4 regions of the Paenibacillus sp. LS-5 genome follow, and region 2 is predicted to be linked to each of the others. Evidence: predicted binding sites of a transcription regulator. Region 2 holds the regulator's gene; each other region holds the start of a gene.
What was found. The regulator LexA, encoded in region 2, represses DNA repair genes until DNA is damaged. The targets are predictions, from matches to a motif close to CGAACATATGTTCG.

Region 1 (4,307 bases), on a different contig from region 2:
GGACTGATTGGCAAGGACGTTGAAGAAATCGAGCTGCTGCGAGTGAATGACTTCTCTGTGGACCAGTCGATCATGCAGCGTATTCTCGGCATCGGGATGCTTACGATATTTTCGGACGATGCTTCATCACCGCAGCTGCTATTCCGCAGAATCCGCCAACCCCAAACCGTTAAGGATGTACTCCGCAAAGCGGTACGCGATGAAAAAATCGCCAACAATATCAGCTACCGCGAACAAATCTAACCCGCTGGTCTGCCTCGTAGGGAGGATAGAACGCCTCAGCCGGATTAACGCCTTAAACCTGGCTGGGGCTGTCCCCACATCTGAACCGTTCGCGCATTGCTCTGTTTTTCATACGATTATGTATGTTTCTTTCCCCGGTTATCTGGAATACCTCATCGGAAGAAGCTCGGCTGCATTCACCTTGATCACTCTTCCCTCAACAGGCACAATTACCTTGCAATCCTTGCCGTAATCGGCGATCAGCTCTCTGCACATGCCGCAGGGCGAGACGACTTTGATCTCCTCCTCAGGGTTGTCAGGATCGGGATGTCTTACCGCGACTATCAGATCAAACTCCTTGTATCCCTCCGATATAGCCTTACCTATCACCATCGCTTCTGCGCAGACCGTAACTCTGGATAGACTGGCTTCCACATGAACGGCGGTGAAGATTTCTCCCGTCTTGGTCCGCAGAGCCGCTCCCACATGGTGACGTTCCCACTCATAACGTTTCGTGATGATCTCCTGTGCGGAGGCAATCAAATTCTGATCCTCTGAAGTAATCTCATATTCCATTAACCTTACCCCCTTTTTACTATTTTCAGTATACTAAAGGAGGCTATATTTAAGATATACTGGTTAAGTCTGCGTATGCTTTAAGCGCAGGCTTACAAACTTATAGGGGGCAGCACAGTGAAGTCCAAGAAATTCATCCCGAGTCTCATCATCATCCTGGTGCTTTTGGCCGCCGCATACTGGTATGAGGAGAATGGTCCGCTGCCTGGCAGTCAGAACTCCACAGAAGATACTGATGTTGTCCAGCTGGACTTTCCAAGTGACCGTTATCCGGAGACTGCTCAGCACATTCAAGATGCTATCCGAAGTGGAGAGTCGTCCATTTGCACTATCGACCGGCAGGAAGCTGAAGAGAACCGTAAAGAGTCACTGAAGGGGATTCCGACCAAAAAAGGCTATGACCGCGATGAATGGCCGATGGCCATGTGCGAGGAAGGCGGAAGCGGAGCTGACATCGAATACATAACGCCAAAAGATAACCGCGGGGCTGGCAGCTGGGTGGGCAATCAATTGGAGGAGCTGCCTGACGGAACGCGAGTAGAATTCATGTTCAGATAGCGCACACATTGATCGTGGAAACCCGTATAGCCCTATCAGGCTTTTAGCCTGACAGGGCAACAATCACGGCTGGAGATTCTAGAACATCCAGGCTCTGGTGATAATTACCAGAAGAATGAACAGTACCAGAATTGCACCTGTTGAAGTAAAGGGGCTGACAACCGGTACTACTGGGGGTCCCTGATTTACTCCACCGATATTATTTCCACAACCGCAACCATAATCTGCTCCCATTGTTAATTCCTCCTCTGAAATAATGACTACAGCACAGAATATGTTACAGGCCATTGTACTGCATGGGCCAATAGGCAAAGAAATTCCGATTCATCTAATTATGTAAGCCCAACCTTCCAAGCTGAAAACACTTGATATTACTATCTGATTGCTATATGCTTAGACACATAAGAACACAGGTTCGCGTAGTTTTAAGCCCTCTGGGCTTTTCTTTTGGCCATAAATACGAACATACGATCTTGTATCTGAGGTGAATCAAATGCATTCCTATTATCAAATGACTGCTCTGGAGAAATGGACGGAGGATTTATATGAACGGCTGGATATCTGTAAGCCGGCACAAATTTCGATTGCGTATATTGCCGAACGCCTGAATATTTGGGTTCATTATTTGGATGTGAGGAGCAAAGGGATTGAAGCCTCAGCCGGTATGTACAGTATGTTCATCGATAACCGGCTTTCTGGAGAACTGCAGCGCCTGGAATTTCTGCAGGAGCTTTGTCACCTGCTCCGTCATTCCGGCAGCCATACGCTGATGCCTGAGCAATATAGTCAAGCGGAACAGGATGAATCGGAACGCTTTATTTTGTATGCAGCAATGCCTTACTCCATAATCTCGAAGATGACCCTGCCTGAGCTCCGCGAAGAAGCGGTTCAGGAGCTTGCCGCCACTTTTCAGGTTCCCAGCGAATTGGCTCTGCAGCGGATCGATCAAATTCAGCGGCGTGTGTTCCAGGGGCAGTTAATAGCTGTTATGGAGAGAAATGAGGACAGAAAATTAATCCACAGACATATTCGCTAAATGCATAGGAGATAATATGCAGACACGAATCTGCTGCAATAGGAGCTCAAGCCATCAGACTTAAGCGAAATTACCCTTAGGGGGGAACGGTATGGAAGCCATCGAAATAATCCACCTATTATTGAACCATCCAGATTACAACGTGGACGCGGTGCATCCCGAAATCCCGGATTTTGTTGGTATCGAAGCCATTGAAGTGAACCATGAGACTCAGACTTTTTCCATTCTGCTGCAGGAACCTCAGGAAGATTAAGCCCTTATGCCGCAAGACTGGCCAATCCACAAAAAGTGACCCCGCCGGCATCCGGCAGGGTCCAATATCTTAATTAGGGGATATGCTATTAGTATATTCCTTCTAGCTTAAATACATATGAAATAGAGCTATTCTATTATAGATAAGAAAAAACCCTAACAAACTTTCGTTAGGGTACTAACACAGTGCAATTAGAATGCACCAGCTTGAGCTATTCCATTAAACGTAACAGGTCCTGCTATAGTTATTGCTGGTCCTGGACCTGTATCTACCGCATACATGGTATAGCGCAGCTCGCCCGAAGCAGGGACGGTCGGATGGAAATCTGCTGCGGTGAAAGAAATCAGATTGTACCCTGTGATCAAATCCACAATGGCGGTGTAGATTACAGTACCTGTACCACTAACTCCTGTTCCGCCTCTTTCTACAGTGACAGTCACTTGATTTGTGGCCACACCGACTACTCCAATCGTTCCCCAAAGCTCTATACGCACGTCTGCCTCATTAGGAGTACCGATCACTGCGGCTACCTGAAGACCTATGTCACCAAGTAAGATTGGTGTTACTTCTGGAATTGATGTTGTACCGGTAGGTCCCGCCAAGGCCGTTGAAGTTCTGGAATCAAGGAATTGAATTGGCATTTCACTCTCTCCTTTATATAAAGATTTCTTCCGGAAGATAGTACATTCTATGAGCCGGATCATAGTATTGTTTGTACTATCGACTCAATGGTATGAGTACAAAATAAAGCAACCAATTCATTACCTTTTACAATTATCACTGGCCTACTACATTGATACTTTGGCAAATTTGTAGAAAAGCAGCTTGAATCTGTGGAATAAAAGTCTCCGTTATCAAATACGTTAGCAAGCTTAAAAATATGGCCCTTCCCCACTCAAGCATATTCGCTTCTACGAGCCTATAAATAGCAAAAACCCCTTGCTAGGCAAGGGGTTTTGAGAAGTGGGCCCTACAGGACTCGAACCTGTGACCAATCGGTTATGAGCCGACCGCTCTAACCAACTGAGCTAAGGGCCCGGATCTAGGATTCCGTATATACAATGGCTGTCTGAGAAAATAAAATTGGTTGCGGGGGCAGGATTTGAACCTGCGGCCTTCGGGTTATGAGCCCGACGAGCTACCGGGCTGCTCCACCCCGCGTCAGTAATTATATTCAAACAGCGACAATAGATAATATACATCATATCCGGGTCAATAGTCAAGCATGATTTTGACCAATGGGTTCAAGGCAGAAAACGAACACCATAGCGGCCCTTGCGTGAACGGTATATTTCCACAAAACGCGGGTCATGATAGCCGTATATCCAGCCGTCCTGCTCCAGCCTCTTGGCCAGACATCCGGCTTGAAATCTCGTCCTGAACAGCTTCGCGAAGTATATCCAGTTCATGATACCTTCTTCTCCTTCTCCGCAAAATTATGATTGCTCTGTTGCTAAAGATATCATGCCCTGTTTCCTAAAAATAAGCCGCCGGTTTCCGGCGGCGGCTGTGTAATTTTCTGGGTGCGTCTTATTTGGTTGTTGGGCTTTTCCCAGGCCAGCCATTCTCAACATCAAAATACTTCTCAGGCTCTTTCTGCAGAGCCTTCAGCATGAGATTGCCCTGTTTCTCCCAGGCTTGAAGAGCACTGGCAACGGTTCG
Region 2 (4,307 bases):
GGATCAGTTTCTTTGCCGGTGCGGTTAATCCATACGGTAGTCAGACCAGCACTGAGCCCGCCAAGAATATCTGTAGTCAGCTTATCACCAACCATAATTCCATCCTCAGGAGAAATATCGAGAAGCTCCATCGCATGGGTGAAGATCTCTTTGTCCGGCTTGCCTTTACCGAAGTTCCCCGAAATAACAATGTGGTCAAAATAAGGAATCAGCTCAGGCACACTATCCAGCTTCTCCTGCTGCAATGCAGGGCACCCATTCGTCAAAAGCAGCAATTTCACCTTACCTTTGAGTTCATCCAGTACATGCAGAGTCTCATCATAGATATAAGGCCGGTTGCGGCGTTCTGTAGCAAATGTAGCTGCCAGCTTTGCCGCAAGTGCCTCATCCTCCACTCCCAGTGCAGCTAGTCCACGGCGCCAGGACTCTTTGCGGTAGACAGGAGCAAGCTGCTCCATCTGGCGGAATTCATGCTGCTTCCCAGCTGTAAAATTCCCCCATAGCGCTTCAAATGGATTAATTCCAATTAGCTTGGTGAACGGAAACGTTTCATATGATTCATACAGATTCCTGGCTTCCCTGCGGACAGCTGCTTCCAGCTCCTTAGGATCGACGGATTCACCTGCTGCTTCACTGGCATATCGAAAGGCTTCTTCAACACTTCGTTCATCCCAGAGCAATGTGTCATCAAGGTCAAAGAGTACGGCGGAAATCGGCATTATAGTTCTCCCTCTCCCTATACTGGATGTATCTTTCTATTCGCTCACGTATTCCACATGATTTTGTTTGGCGAACTGTTCCAAACGTTCGGCCATAGCATTAATGTCATAACGGTTGAACAGCCTGGAGAATACCCACTGTGTGCGTTTGCCTTTGTACTTAATGGAAACTGCGCCACGTGTTACGGTAATCTTCTCAATATCCGCTGCAGGAAGATGACGTTCACGGTTGTATTTAATAGTAGAAAGTCTGGCACGTTCAACTTTCAAATAGGGACGTCGGAAAAACAGCAATGCCGCGAGCAGAAAATAGAGTACAACTCCCAGCCAGTTGGCAAGAATGCCGCTGTTCTTAGCTTCGTCTATTGAGCCAACTACCCAAAACATTAGGCCAAGCATTACCAACACTACAGGAAACACGATATTGCGGCCTCTAAAAATATCACCGCTCTTTGCAGCGGCAGAAGTCGTTGAAGCATAGATAGATTCTTTCCCCTGCTTCTTGCGTTGCTTATTAATTTGCTGTGTGTTACGTTGAACCATTCTTTCCCAAGAACGGGCCATGTTAGTTCCCCCTAGTCATCCAATTATATCTATGAAAAGGAACAAAGCCTCATTTATTCTCGCCCTGTTGCCTTGTTCATGTACTTATTTGTCCACAATTTCAATGTTATTGAGCTGCGCACGGAAGTTACTGCGGATATTGCCCAGGTAGATCTCCCGGAGCTTGGCTCTTTCGGTGAGTTCTTCCTCAGTCAGGCCGTCACTCTTCTGTTTGCGTGCTAATTCATTGATACGGGCGACCAATTCGTCAATGTTCAATATGTTCCCCTCCCTATAAATTCATTCTAACTTTGCCATGAGAAAAAGAGCTTGTCAAGGTCTCCTCCCTGAAAGCTCCTGGTATCTGTCTATAGGTACTTCATTAATATTAATATACAGGTAAGCTCAGCACATCTCCGGCCTTGATATTACTATTCTCTAGACCGCTTGACCGTTTAATTCCTTCTATATATACAGCCGTTTTCATATCAGCCGGTTTATTCTTAAGTGCAATACTCCAAAGTGTGTCCCCGCGTTCAACAACAACTCTCTTCTCCTGCTTGGCCGGCAACACCGATCCTGCAAAAACATTACCTACCACGGTAAATCCCGAAATCACTAACAGAAAAATCAAGGCCACCTTAACCAGAGTGTCCTGATGGAACATTCCTCGGCATGATGTCACTAAGGACAAAAGAATATTATCTAGTCTATCAGAAGAAGCAGAGTGGGTTCTGGCTGTATGGTCCTCATGAACCTCGTCGTAAATACTACGGTAAGTACTGTACTTTAACATATTAACCGACCTCCAAACACTTGTTCTTACTTTCAAAATCAATATAACACGAACATGTGTTTTGATCAACACATTTCTTCGAACAATTGTTCCCTTATATTTCACTACTCATTTTCTGCCCAAAATAACTATTCTCAGCCCCCATCTACTCTTTCTATCATTTTAGAACTTATGTTTGTACGAACGGAAGTTCTATGTTATAATTTTCCCAAACATAGTATATGGGGTTGATTCCGATGTCAAAGATTTCGAGTCGTCAACTGGCGATCCTGGAATTTATTCGTAACGAAGTCCGCAGCAAGGGTTATCCGCCTTCTGTCCGGGAAATCGGCGAAGCTGTAGGACTGGCTTCCAGCTCCACGGTACATGGTCACCTGGACCGGTTGGAGAAGAAAGGTCTTATCCGCCGTGACCCTACGAAGCCACGGGCAATAGAATTGCTAGGACAAGAGGATTCCGAGAATGTTCATCAGTTCGTTCAGACGGTAACACGCATTCCAGTCGTTGGAAAGGTTACCGCCGGGGTACCGATTACAGCAACAGAGAATATTGAGGATTACTTTCCGTTGCCGGCTCATTATGTAGGTGATGATAAAGTGTTCATGCTTTCTGTGCTAGGTGACAGTATGGTTGATGCTGGCATTATGAATGGTGACTATGTAATCGTCCGCCAGCAGCAGACTGCAGATAACGGAGATATCGTTGTAGCCATGACCGAAGAAGATGAGGCAACAGTTAAGACCTTCTACAAGGAACGAGACCATATTCGTCTGCAGCCGGAGAATCCGGCTTATGAGCCCCTTCGTCTGAATCGTGTTACGATCCTGGGCAGAGTTATAGGCCTATTCCGCGATATTCACTAGCCCCCTCTTAATGAAACTGTTCCGCAGTCTAGCGGAGCAGTTTTTTCTTTAGTTATCTATTGTTTCCTTATTTTCTTTATACATTCATCACAATGGATGGCTCTCTCCCGTTCTACATGCCTGTCTATCCTTACAAGAACATTTGTTCGCTCCGGTTGATCAAACAAATATACCAGAACTCTCCCTACACTCCGATCATATCCTGATGATAAAAGGAGTGTTGACCAAGATGCCCAATTATCGGATCATTACCGATCTCTCCCAGCGAATGCTCTATTTACTTGACAATGAGACTGTAATTAGAGGGTTTCCTGTCGGGATCGGGAAGATACTGTCCGTCTCTCCAGTCGGAGAATATACCATTATCAACAAACAGAAAAACCCCGGCGGCCCTTTCGGAGCCTTTTGGATGGGCCTATCCAAGCCTCATTACGGAATACACGGAACCAATGACCCTTCCTCCATCGGTAAGAGGGTATCCCATGGCTGTATCCGTATGTACAATGAAGATGTGTTATTCCTTGCAGCAACAGTGCCTGTTGGAACCCGTGTAACCATTAGGGAATAAATAAAATTTGGAGCCAACAGTGATTGGAACTAAAGTCCGTTCGAAGAGCACCCACACAAGTGTCAACATTACATCTATTTGTAAAACAAAGGGGCGTCCCAAGCAGCCATTTCACGGCTTTTTCGGGACACCCCTGTCATGTTCAAACATTTTTTTCTCACGTTAACAGGAATTCTGAGTTAATATGTCGAAACCTGTATATTGGCAAATTAAATCTTGAAAGGAAGTGTCTGGTTTGAATCAATCCAAAATTAGAACACATGTCGATTTTAAAGTCGATGCATTAGGTAAGCTCTCCAATCTTCTACTCAACAATAATCATGGGGAACGCAAGGTTAATATCCTTACAGCCTTCGGCAGCATCCAAGGTAATGTAGCAACGACTAACAGCAATGAGGATGTATTTAATCTCAAATCATTGATGGATGATGTCATTGTTGATGAATACATCTCCTACTTAGGTGCAGAACATCCTGAAAAGACTTTCAATTACAATTTCGTAGTTTTGGATAATGTCGTTGTACGGCCATTCGCCAACTTCGCTACTGAAATTGAATATAAACAGCTGATTGTCTATGCTGAGCAAATAACGTCCTTCAACTTCATGTAAAACCTGCGTATAACTACATATAGAAGCAGTAATCGGCTAATGTCCTCCCGGCGACCTTTCTTATAACTTTCAAAACCCGGGAGCATTGTGCCTTACCACAGACTTGCTCATATCCGGGTTCATCTCTTAATTAGTCTTCAGCCCCGCAAGAATTGATACCTGCTCCGCCAGTTTCCTGCTGCCTCAGTAATCCTACAGGCTTCCATTA
Region 3 (4,307 bases), on a different contig from region 2:
TGGGACTCAAACAGGGGATTGATCAGGAGAATGCCAAAAAAATTAACATCCTGATCCGTGACTCCAAATTGAAGGTGAAGAGCCAGATTCAAGGGGACCAAATCCGTGTAACCGGCAAAAGCCGGGATGATCTGCAGCAGATTATCCAGCTCCTGCGAAAAGCCGATTTACCGCTGGATCTGCAGTTCAACAACTTAAAGTAAGATTTTCGTACCCCGCACTGCTTGCATTTTTCTTGCCTGCGGGGTGCTTTGTGTTTTTTTTGACACCTACATAGGGCTATAATATACTTGCCTAAGCCGAATTTAAGAAAATAGTGGATTATAGGATTCGTATGGATCAAGGGAGGAACTTCAGTGAATTTGCCTAACCGAATTACGCTTGCCCGTATTTGTCTCATCCCGATTATGATGTTTTTCCTGCTGGTGAATTTCAGCTTTTATCCGGAACCGATTCATTGGGGCTCATTCCAGCTCTCCATTAATCATCTGATCGCAGCAGTGATTTTTCTGCTTGCAGCCAGTACAGATGGTATAGACGGCTACATTGCCCGGAAATACAATATGGTTACCAATCTGGGCAAGCTGCTTGATCCCCTGGCGGACAAGCTCCTGGTCTCTGCTGTACTGATCTCCCTGGTGGAACTGGGCAGATGTGACTCTTGGATCGCTATCGTCATTATCAGCCGCGAGTTCGCTGTAACGGGCTTGCGTCAGGTAGCGCTGCTTGAAGGTAAAGTAGTTGCTGCCAGCAAATGGGGCAAGATCAAAACGGTTATTCAGATTGTTGCCATTTCACTTCTGTTGCTGAACAATTTTCCGTTTCAGTTTGTCAGCATTCCTGTGGATGATATTGCGATCTGGGCTGCGGCACTTGTTACCATCTACTCCGGTATTGACTACTTCGTGAAAAACAAAGATTTACTACAGCTACACAACGCTTAATTGAACTGAACAGAGTCATTCATTATTTACATTCAGGAGGAGAAGCCAGCGATGAAAGCGGAAATTATTGCCGTCGGCACAGAACTTTTGCTAGGACAGATTGTAAACAGCAATGCACAGTTTCTTTCAGTAGAGCTGGCCGCACTCGGAATCGATGTTTATTTTCAGACGGTAGTTGGGGACAACAGCAGCCGTCTGCAACAAGCTATAGAAATTGCCCGCAACCGTGCGGATATTATTCTGTTCACCGGCGGGATTGGCCCGACTGAAGATGATCTTACTAAGGACGCACTGGCAGCCTCCGTTGGACGCAGTCTGCATATTGACCAGCTTGCTATGGACCATGTTCAACGGTTTTTTGACGAACGCAAAATTGTTATGACCGAAAACAACCGGAAACAGGCGCTGATTATCGATGGGACAACACCGCTCCCGAATGAAACGGGGCTGGCGGTGGGGCTTGCTTTTTCCGATGGAGGAAAGTTCTATATCGTGCTTCCCGGACCTCCGCGTGAGATGAAGCCTATGTTCATAGACCAGGCCAAACCTTGGCTGCAGCAGCATGTCCTGACTGATGAAATGCCGATATATTCCAAAATGCTGAAGTTTGCCGGTATCGGAGAGTCGCTCCTTGAAGATAAATTGATTGATCTCATCCGGGGCCAGAGCGATCCGACCATTGCTCCTTATGCCAAGGAGGGCGAGGTAACGGTTCGCATTTCCACCAAAGCCCCTTCGGAGCGGGAAGCCATGAAGAAGCTGGAGGTACTTGAAAGGACCATTCAGGAGATTCTGCCGGAGCATATGTATGCCAATATCAATGTACCGCTGGAGCAGCTGATTGTGGATTGGATGGCAGATGCCGGGCTGACATTGAGTGCGGCGGAGAGCTGTACTGGCGGTCTTCTGATGGAGAGTATCACCAATATTCCAGGCAGCGCGTCTATGTTCCTCGGAGGAATCGTATGCTACTCCAATGAGATGAAGAAGAAGCTGCTGAACGTGCCTGCAGCGATGCTGGAGGGCCCGGATGCCCCAGGTGCGGTCAGCAGGGAAGTGGCTGAGGTGCTCGCGGATCAGGTGAGAATGACTGCTGACAGTGACTTTGGATTGTCGGTTACCGGTGTAGCGGGTCCGGGGTATTCAGAGCGCAAGCCGGTAGGACTAGTATTTATCGGACTCGCTGAACGCGGCCGTCCTACGGAAGTATATGAACTTAATCTTAAAGGCACTCGCGAGAATATCCGTCTGCGGACAGTCAAGGCACTCTTGTACCGTCTCTGGCGCAGACTGGAGGAACGCAAGATAGCTACACCGCTTGAAGGCTCTGCCTTGCAATAGCCTTCCTGTCTGGTATATAATTGGGTATACGGAAGAACCGTGGCACTGAGAGATCCCTGCTGCGGTTTTTTGTTTTATTCATACGAAGTGATCCCGCAGCATGACCCTTGCGAGAAGGTGCTGTCCGATGTCCGGTGAATCCATAATCTGGCGCAGATCCAGATCCGGAAGGAGGCTTACATTAAAAGGAAGTATTAGCCCTCGGGACAAAAAAAACGAATGTATGTTCGAAAAAAAGCTTGGCAAGACCTCCAAAACACGTTATTATATTATTATAAACAGTGAAGGAAGTGGTCTGATTGTCAGATCGTCGTGCAGCGCTTGATATGGCGCTTCGTCAAATAGAAAAACAATTCGGTAAAGGTTCGATCATGAAATTGGGAGAATCCACTCATATGAAAGTGGAAGTCGTACCTAGCGGATCTTTGGCACTTGATATTGCATTAGGTATAGGCGGACTTCCTAAGGGACGTATTATTGAAGTATATGGACCAGAGTCTTCCGGTAAGACAACTGTTGCTCTGCATGCGATTGCGGAAGTGCAGAAGGCAGGCGGACAAGCTGCATTTATTGATGCCGAGCATGCGCTTGATCCTAAATACGCCAATGCACTTGGTGTAAATATCGATGAACTTCTGTTGTCCCAGCCGGATACCGGGGAGCAAGCGTTGGAAATTGCTGAAGCACTGGTACGCAGTGGCGCGGTAGATATCATTGTAGTTGACTCTGTGGCAGCCTTGGTTCCAAAAGCAGAAATTGAAGGCGACATGGGGGATTCCCATGTAGGCTTGCAGGCCCGCCTGATGTCCCAGGCTCTACGGAAATTGTCGGGAGCCATCAATAAATCGAATACCATTGCTATCTTCATCAACCAGCTTCGTGAGAAGATCGGTGTAATGTTTGGTAACCCGGAAACGACACCTGGCGGACGAGCACTGAAATTCTACTCTTCTGTACGCCTGGATGTACGTCGCGTAGAGAGTATTAAGATGGGTAATGATGTTGTGGGTAACCGCACCAAGATCAAAGTCGTGAAGAACAAGGTTGCACCTCCGTTCAAGCAGGCAGATGTGGATATTATGTACGGTGAAGGCATCTCCCGTGAAGGAAGCCTTGTGGATATCGGAACGGAAATGGACATTGTGAACAAGAGTGGTGCTTGGTACTCCTATGAAGGTGAACGTCTTGGACAAGGCCGTGAGAATTCCAAGCAATTCCTCAAGGAGCATCAGGACATTGCCTTGCTGATTGAGAATAAGATTCGTGAAGCGAGCAATTTATCAACGCTTGTGGCTGCGCCAAGTGAATCTGAGGTAGCTGCCGAGCAAGAAGAAGAAGAGAAACTTCTGCTTGAAATTGAATAACCTGATATTCAATCATTTGAAATTGAATACCCGGTAAGAGTTCGGGCGCCCTGTGAATGATCCATTGCAGGGCGCTTTTTCGCAAATGAATAAGACTTACATCAGCAATGAGGTGATAGGAAGCCAATGGTAATCCAATTAAATCCTGAACCTGAAGAGCAGGACGAGCAAATCTTAGCCGATTTCCCTGAGGATGAATTACTAGAAATTACGCGTGTAGAGCGTCTGAAGAAGTCAGACCACCGTTATATCATACATTTTGGTGCCTATCAGCTGGCCGTTCATGAAGATGTCATGATTAAATACCGGATGATTACGGGTAGCTCCTTCATGAAGACTGATCTGGAAGAGATCGTTGTAGCCGATGAGCGGCAGCGGGCTTATGTTGAGGGCCTGCGCTATTTGGAGCGCAAGCCTCGAACGTCTCAGGAAATGGCCCGCCGTTTACGGGAGAAGGAAATAGGGGAGACTATTATTGCCGAAGTTCTGTTGCGTCTGCAGCAGGAGCGTCTGCTCGATGATCCTTTATATGCCAAGCAATGGGCAGAGCAGCGTATAACGAATCAGCGTAAAGGCAAGCTCTGGATCCGCCAAGAACTGCGTGAGAAGGGCATAGAGAAGTCGCTGATTTCCGAGGCATTGGAGAATATCACTCCCG
Region 4 (4,307 bases), on a different contig from region 2:
AATCGGCCGCTAATGGAGCGTAAGGCCATTCTTGCGGGCCTAACGTTACCTAACGCACACTTCGGCGTGACTCCGTACGTTGAAGGCGCCGGCGAAGCGCTATTTACGCAGATGCAGGCGCGGGCTATGGAGGGCGTAGTCGCCAAGCGGATGGACAGCGTATATGAAACGGGAAAACGTTCTTCACAGTGGCAAAAGGTCATTAACTGGACGTACGCTGACGTTTATCTTAGCGGATATAAGAAGGCTGAGTTCTGCTGGCTCGCGTCTGTGCCGGACAATCGCGGTAAAATGCGGCCGGCTGGCATAATCGAGTTCGGCGCATCGCCTACGCATAAGCGTGCATTTTACGGCGTCAGTAAGGCGCTGATTACGGGCGAGGACAGCGACTTCGTTTACGTGGAGCCGCGCATTAGAGCTCGCGTGAAAATGCGAAATTGGACTCGCGCGGGGATGTTGCGGAGTCCGGTGTTTACGGAGTTTCTCATTTAGACTGTTTCTTGAGTTCACGCATGACCTCATCAGACAGAGCGTTTGGAGTGTCTTTAAGTACATGCTCGAGACTTTTACCGTTCATGAAATAACCGTTTGAAATCATCTGGAGGTCTGAGTAAGTAAACTTAAGTTTGAGTATTTTCGCCAGACTGTCGAATGCCTTAATCCTATTTTCTTCTAAATAATGACTGACGCTTGACTGGTTAGACACATTATCAGATAACTCAACGAGGTCTGAAGTAACTTTAAGTGTCTCTCTTAAAGACGGGTATCGCAGAAAGAAAGCGAAAATCGAGTAGAAAGGGACGGAACGGGAAGTCGAGATCAAGTCTCCACCTATCTCGATAGACTTTCCAATAAGGATTTTTCGGAGCTCTTTTACTGACTCAAATGACCGCTCATTTTGCGTTTTTTCTAACGTGAATACTTCTGAATTTAAAACAATGTGTTTGACCACTGCGGCCCTTGCCTTCTTAAACTCTAATAAGGGGTCCAGTATGTATCTATGTACGGTCTGACCAAAGACGTACACAGTAGCGCCGCTGAATATAGTCCAAAACACAGTTGTAGGCATCTATACATTACCTCCGATAGTAGTAACGTGAGATTTTCTGACGTAGTATACCCCGCCGATCTTCACGCTTTCTAGTGTATACTTCTCAATCGGCCCAGCGTAAGCCGCAGTTTTTCCGTTTAGCTCGCGTATTTAAAAGTGCAGGAATCGCGCATATAATACTCACCCCGCACCTTAACGGCCGCATACGATATATCTTCGATTAATCCGCTGCCCGCTAGTTCGTTTCCGATGAATACTACGATTGGCAATCGCTCTATCTGCGCGGTATAAAAGTGAACGTTAGCGGTCAGCGGCTTCATAAATCGGCTCATTAACGTAGTCCTTTCGTTAGGTATTACGTTAATATTCGCTATCTTTCGCGCCAGTTCCTTCCGGGAGCTGGCGCTTATTTGCGTTCAACTAAGAGCTCCACTAACGGCCGCACCAAAATCAGCTATATATTGCGCCATCCTCGCGCGCATTTCATCGCGCAAAACCTCGCGGGCAACCGCGTATACTTCCGCCTGTGATTGACCTTTACGCGTAAATTCAACGTGAATCAATCCGTTAAGCTCGGCTGTCCGGGTAATTCGCAAGCCGGCGCGGCTAAGTGCTAAGCGGTTCTCGCCCAGGTCTTTCGTCATTTTACGTAGTAGGAACGTACCGGATGCGCTGTAGGCCCGGTTGAGTACGTTAGGCACGTCATCAAGTTCGTCTATACTGCGCTGAACGGCAGATGTGAGCTGCGGAAATAGTATGTAATCGCGTAATAACGCGTTCTCTTCGTTGATATGGTTGTTCATCGTAGAACCCTCCGTGATAAGAACATATGTACGTATTATATGCGCCTAAACTATTCTTATGCAATGGAGAATCATTGGATTTCGGTCTCGCTATAATAAAAACGCCAGGATGCGGAGTGATATCCGTTATCCTGACGTTCGTTTTCATCGTTATATGAGCGTTGATTTACCCTTGAATTAGCCGCGCTAACCCTTGCGGAGTGTATTCGTTAGGGTTGCATAAGCTCAGGCTCGCCGTAGAACAATTCTACTCCTCTGTTGAGAAAAAGTACTTCGATGTCTCGTAAGAAGTGCCATTAATTGTTATGTAGTTGGCTAAAAATCCGCCGCCCGTAATTATGCCCTGGTCAATGGGGCTCTGAATATTCTCAACTTCAAAAACATATATCGTTATCTCAGCAGCTCTGCAGAAAGCAAAGTCCTCATTAGTTTTAATACTACGCGGAACTGATTCCATAAAATAACCTCCTATACTATTCTTTTATATACTCAAGTATATCTCCAGGCAATACTCCCAAGCCCCGGCATAGCGCTCCAAGTGTGTCGTAGTCTATGCGCTTAGTAGCATTAGCAGCTAGTGATGTGATTGTGTTGCGGCTAACTCCTGTAAGATCGACGATTTGCTTATTGGATAATCCTCTCTCTTTCATCAAATCCCCTAAACGGCAGCGTATTAGCAGGTCTTCCATATGTATGGCACTCCTCATAAAATATTATTGCACAACATGTTGACATGCGGAAAAAGAGAGGTTAATATAAGGTTAATCAATGCACAGCATGTTGACATATTGATATGTTGACTATTGATAAATATTACGCAGATTATACCATAACGTTTCAAGATTATAAAGGAGGATTACCGAAATGCCCAATCTGATACCGATCAATGCCGTAGAAATCCCCGCTGTCTACCCATCCCGTTCAGGTTCTCGTACCGCCGTCCGTAATCGCCGCGCTGCTCTCCGGTCTGCTCTTTGGAGCGGTCTTAAATTCGCCGTTACTTTGGCCGCTATTATCGTTAAGGAACTCGTACTATGAACGCGAGGCTTATAACGCTGATTCTCGGCCCGTTCGATCCCGGCGAGTTCGAAACGCTGCCGGCGTATCTTGTCGGCAATGACCGCGCTATCTTCGTATTCGAGGGCGCACTATGGGCGCAGGTCGTCCGTCAGAGCGAATCCAGCGCGGATTGTTACGAAGGAAACAACGGTGATGACTCCGTAATGATTGCGGATGATGTGACCGGCGCGGCCGTAGACGTTGTGCCGGCGCTTATCGAACGGTGGGCAGGCATGAGTGCGCTGCAGTTTATCGTACGGGACATGGTTAGCGCCGTGTGTGACGAAATGGGGTTAGCGCTATAATGCCGCTCGATAAGCAGCCGGAGGGATACCGGCCGAAACCTACCGGTGATGCCGGGATGGTCGCGGTAATCCGCAATGCAATCATACAATAGCCGGCGGGCTTTAAACGCGGAGGTCATTCATGGTAAAAACGTTTGAGATTGGATACGCACGCGACTGTAACGGTAATTTTATCGTTACTTGGATTAACGCGCCAGGTCGCACGCAGCAGATAGTTGTTTTACCTCGTGTATTTCTTCGCAATTTCCCCACAACAAATAGCCGCGCCTACACCGGCAGACGGCCCGTAAGTACCGCGCAACTTCATGAACTCGGCTTTATCGTCCGCGTAGAAACGGAGGTCGCCGCTATTGACGAACTCATCCCAGCCTAAGTACCCGCGTATCAATGTCCGTTGGATTCCGGATGACGGCGCAATGGAGCCGGAAGATAGTCGGGGGATCCTCGTAGCAAATAACGCCGCACTCTACCGTTCAGAAGACGGACGCACCGCGCTGGGCATCGTTGAGCCAGCGGATAGAGCCGACTCGTACCGAATTAAAGGCGCTGACCTCGTTTTGTTGTCGCGCGAATCGTTGCCGAAGCTGGCCGACCGTCTCACCGGTATGACCGCGCTGCAGTACCTTCTCTCACTTGTTCCGCATTTTGAATGTCCGGAGGAACTTCCGGTATGAAATATTCACGCAGACTCGCTCGTAAAGATCGCCGTCGTTTGTACATCCGCGAGGTTAACGATACATGGGCGGAGATTAAGATTTACCCGCAAGGTGTCCGCCTGGGTTAACTATTACCGGACCGTCTTCGCGCTAACGTTGACGTCCGTAGTGTGTAACCAACTTTGGGGAGACCCATGTCCGCGCCTACCGGTTGCAGCCGGAGGATCTCGACGCGGAGAATCTCACTGTCCAACTTTGGGCAGCCAACTCAGATTCACGGTGAACCTAACCCCGTACCGTGCGTTACTACTGAATCCACTTGTGGAGTGAGTTAACACGGATCGCCATGCGGGTATGAACCTCAGTCTTACGCAGTACGCCAATGCTGCGCGTAACAACGTGAGTAGCGCCAAATACTTGCGTATCACATCCG

Region 1: the regulator LexA is predicted to act here: its motif matches at 1,817-1,830, upstream of AC0MA3_RS04360 (ImmA/IrrE family metallo-endopeptidase).
Region 3: the regulator LexA is predicted to act here: its motif matches at 2,502-2,515, upstream of recA (recombinase RecA).
Region 4: the regulator LexA is predicted to act here: its motif matches at 1,874-1,887, upstream of AC0MA3_RS04455 (YhjD family protein).

Annotation. Positions count from the first base shown of each region.
Region 1 covers NZ_JBWAVA010000002.1:236,005-240,311, reverse strand. The annotation lists gene AC0MA3_RS04380 (zinc ribbon domain-containing protein) at 1-243, shown strand, start outside; gene AC0MA3_RS04375 (cytidine deaminase) at 382-798, opposite strand; gene AC0MA3_RS04370 (NucA/NucB deoxyribonuclease domain-containing protein) at 916-1,356, shown strand; gene AC0MA3_RS04365 (YjcZ family sporulation protein) at 1,435-1,590, opposite strand; gene AC0MA3_RS04360 (ImmA/IrrE family metallo-endopeptidase) at 1,850-2,392, shown strand; gene AC0MA3_RS04355 (hypothetical protein) at 2,484-2,645, shown strand; gene AC0MA3_RS04350 (hypothetical protein) at 2,837-3,286, opposite strand; tRNA gene AC0MA3_RS04345 (tRNA-Ile) at 3,610-3,683, opposite strand; tRNA gene AC0MA3_RS04340 (tRNA-Met) at 3,730-3,806, opposite strand; gene AC0MA3_RS04335 (hypothetical protein) at 3,890-4,054, opposite strand; gene AC0MA3_RS04330 (extracellular solute-binding protein) at 4,176-4,307, opposite strand, start outside.
Region 2 covers NZ_JBWAVA010000001.1:700,101-704,407, forward strand. The annotation lists gene AC0MA3_RS03190 (HAD family hydrolase) at 1-719, opposite strand, end outside; gene AC0MA3_RS03195 (hypothetical protein) at 756-1,283, opposite strand; gene AC0MA3_RS03200 (DUF896 domain-containing protein) at 1,368-1,541, opposite strand; gene AC0MA3_RS03205 (LysM peptidoglycan-binding domain-containing protein) at 1,651-2,058, opposite strand; gene lexA (transcriptional repressor LexA) at 2,295-2,921, shown strand; gene AC0MA3_RS03215 (L,D-transpeptidase) at 3,151-3,489, shown strand; gene AC0MA3_RS03220 (hypothetical protein) at 3,725-4,099, shown strand.
Region 3 covers NZ_JBWAVA010000008.1:83,857-88,163, reverse strand. The annotation lists gene AC0MA3_RS13970 (YajQ family cyclic di-GMP-binding protein) at 1-203, shown strand, start outside; gene pgsA (CDP-diacylglycerol--glycerol-3-phosphate 3-phosphatidyltransferase) at 357-944, shown strand; gene AC0MA3_RS13960 (competence/damage-inducible protein A) at 996-2,285, shown strand; gene recA (recombinase RecA) at 2,585-3,649, shown strand; gene AC0MA3_RS13950 (regulatory protein RecX) at 3,776-4,307, shown strand, end outside.
Region 4 covers NZ_JBWAVA010000002.1:249,994-254,300, forward strand. The annotation lists gene AC0MA3_RS04440 (ATP-dependent DNA ligase) at 1-492, shown strand, start outside; gene AC0MA3_RS04445 (hypothetical protein) at 485-1,069, opposite strand; gene AC0MA3_RS04450 (hypothetical protein) at 1,189-1,383, opposite strand; gene AC0MA3_RS04455 (YhjD family protein) at 1,468-1,854, opposite strand; gene AC0MA3_RS04460 (hypothetical protein) at 2,102-2,311, opposite strand; gene AC0MA3_RS04465 (helix-turn-helix domain-containing protein) at 2,328-2,543, opposite strand; gene AC0MA3_RS04470 (hypothetical protein) at 2,719-2,892, shown strand; gene AC0MA3_RS04475 (hypothetical protein) at 2,889-3,218, shown strand; gene AC0MA3_RS04480 (hypothetical protein) at 3,340-3,591, shown strand; gene AC0MA3_RS04485 (hypothetical protein) at 3,569-3,892, shown strand.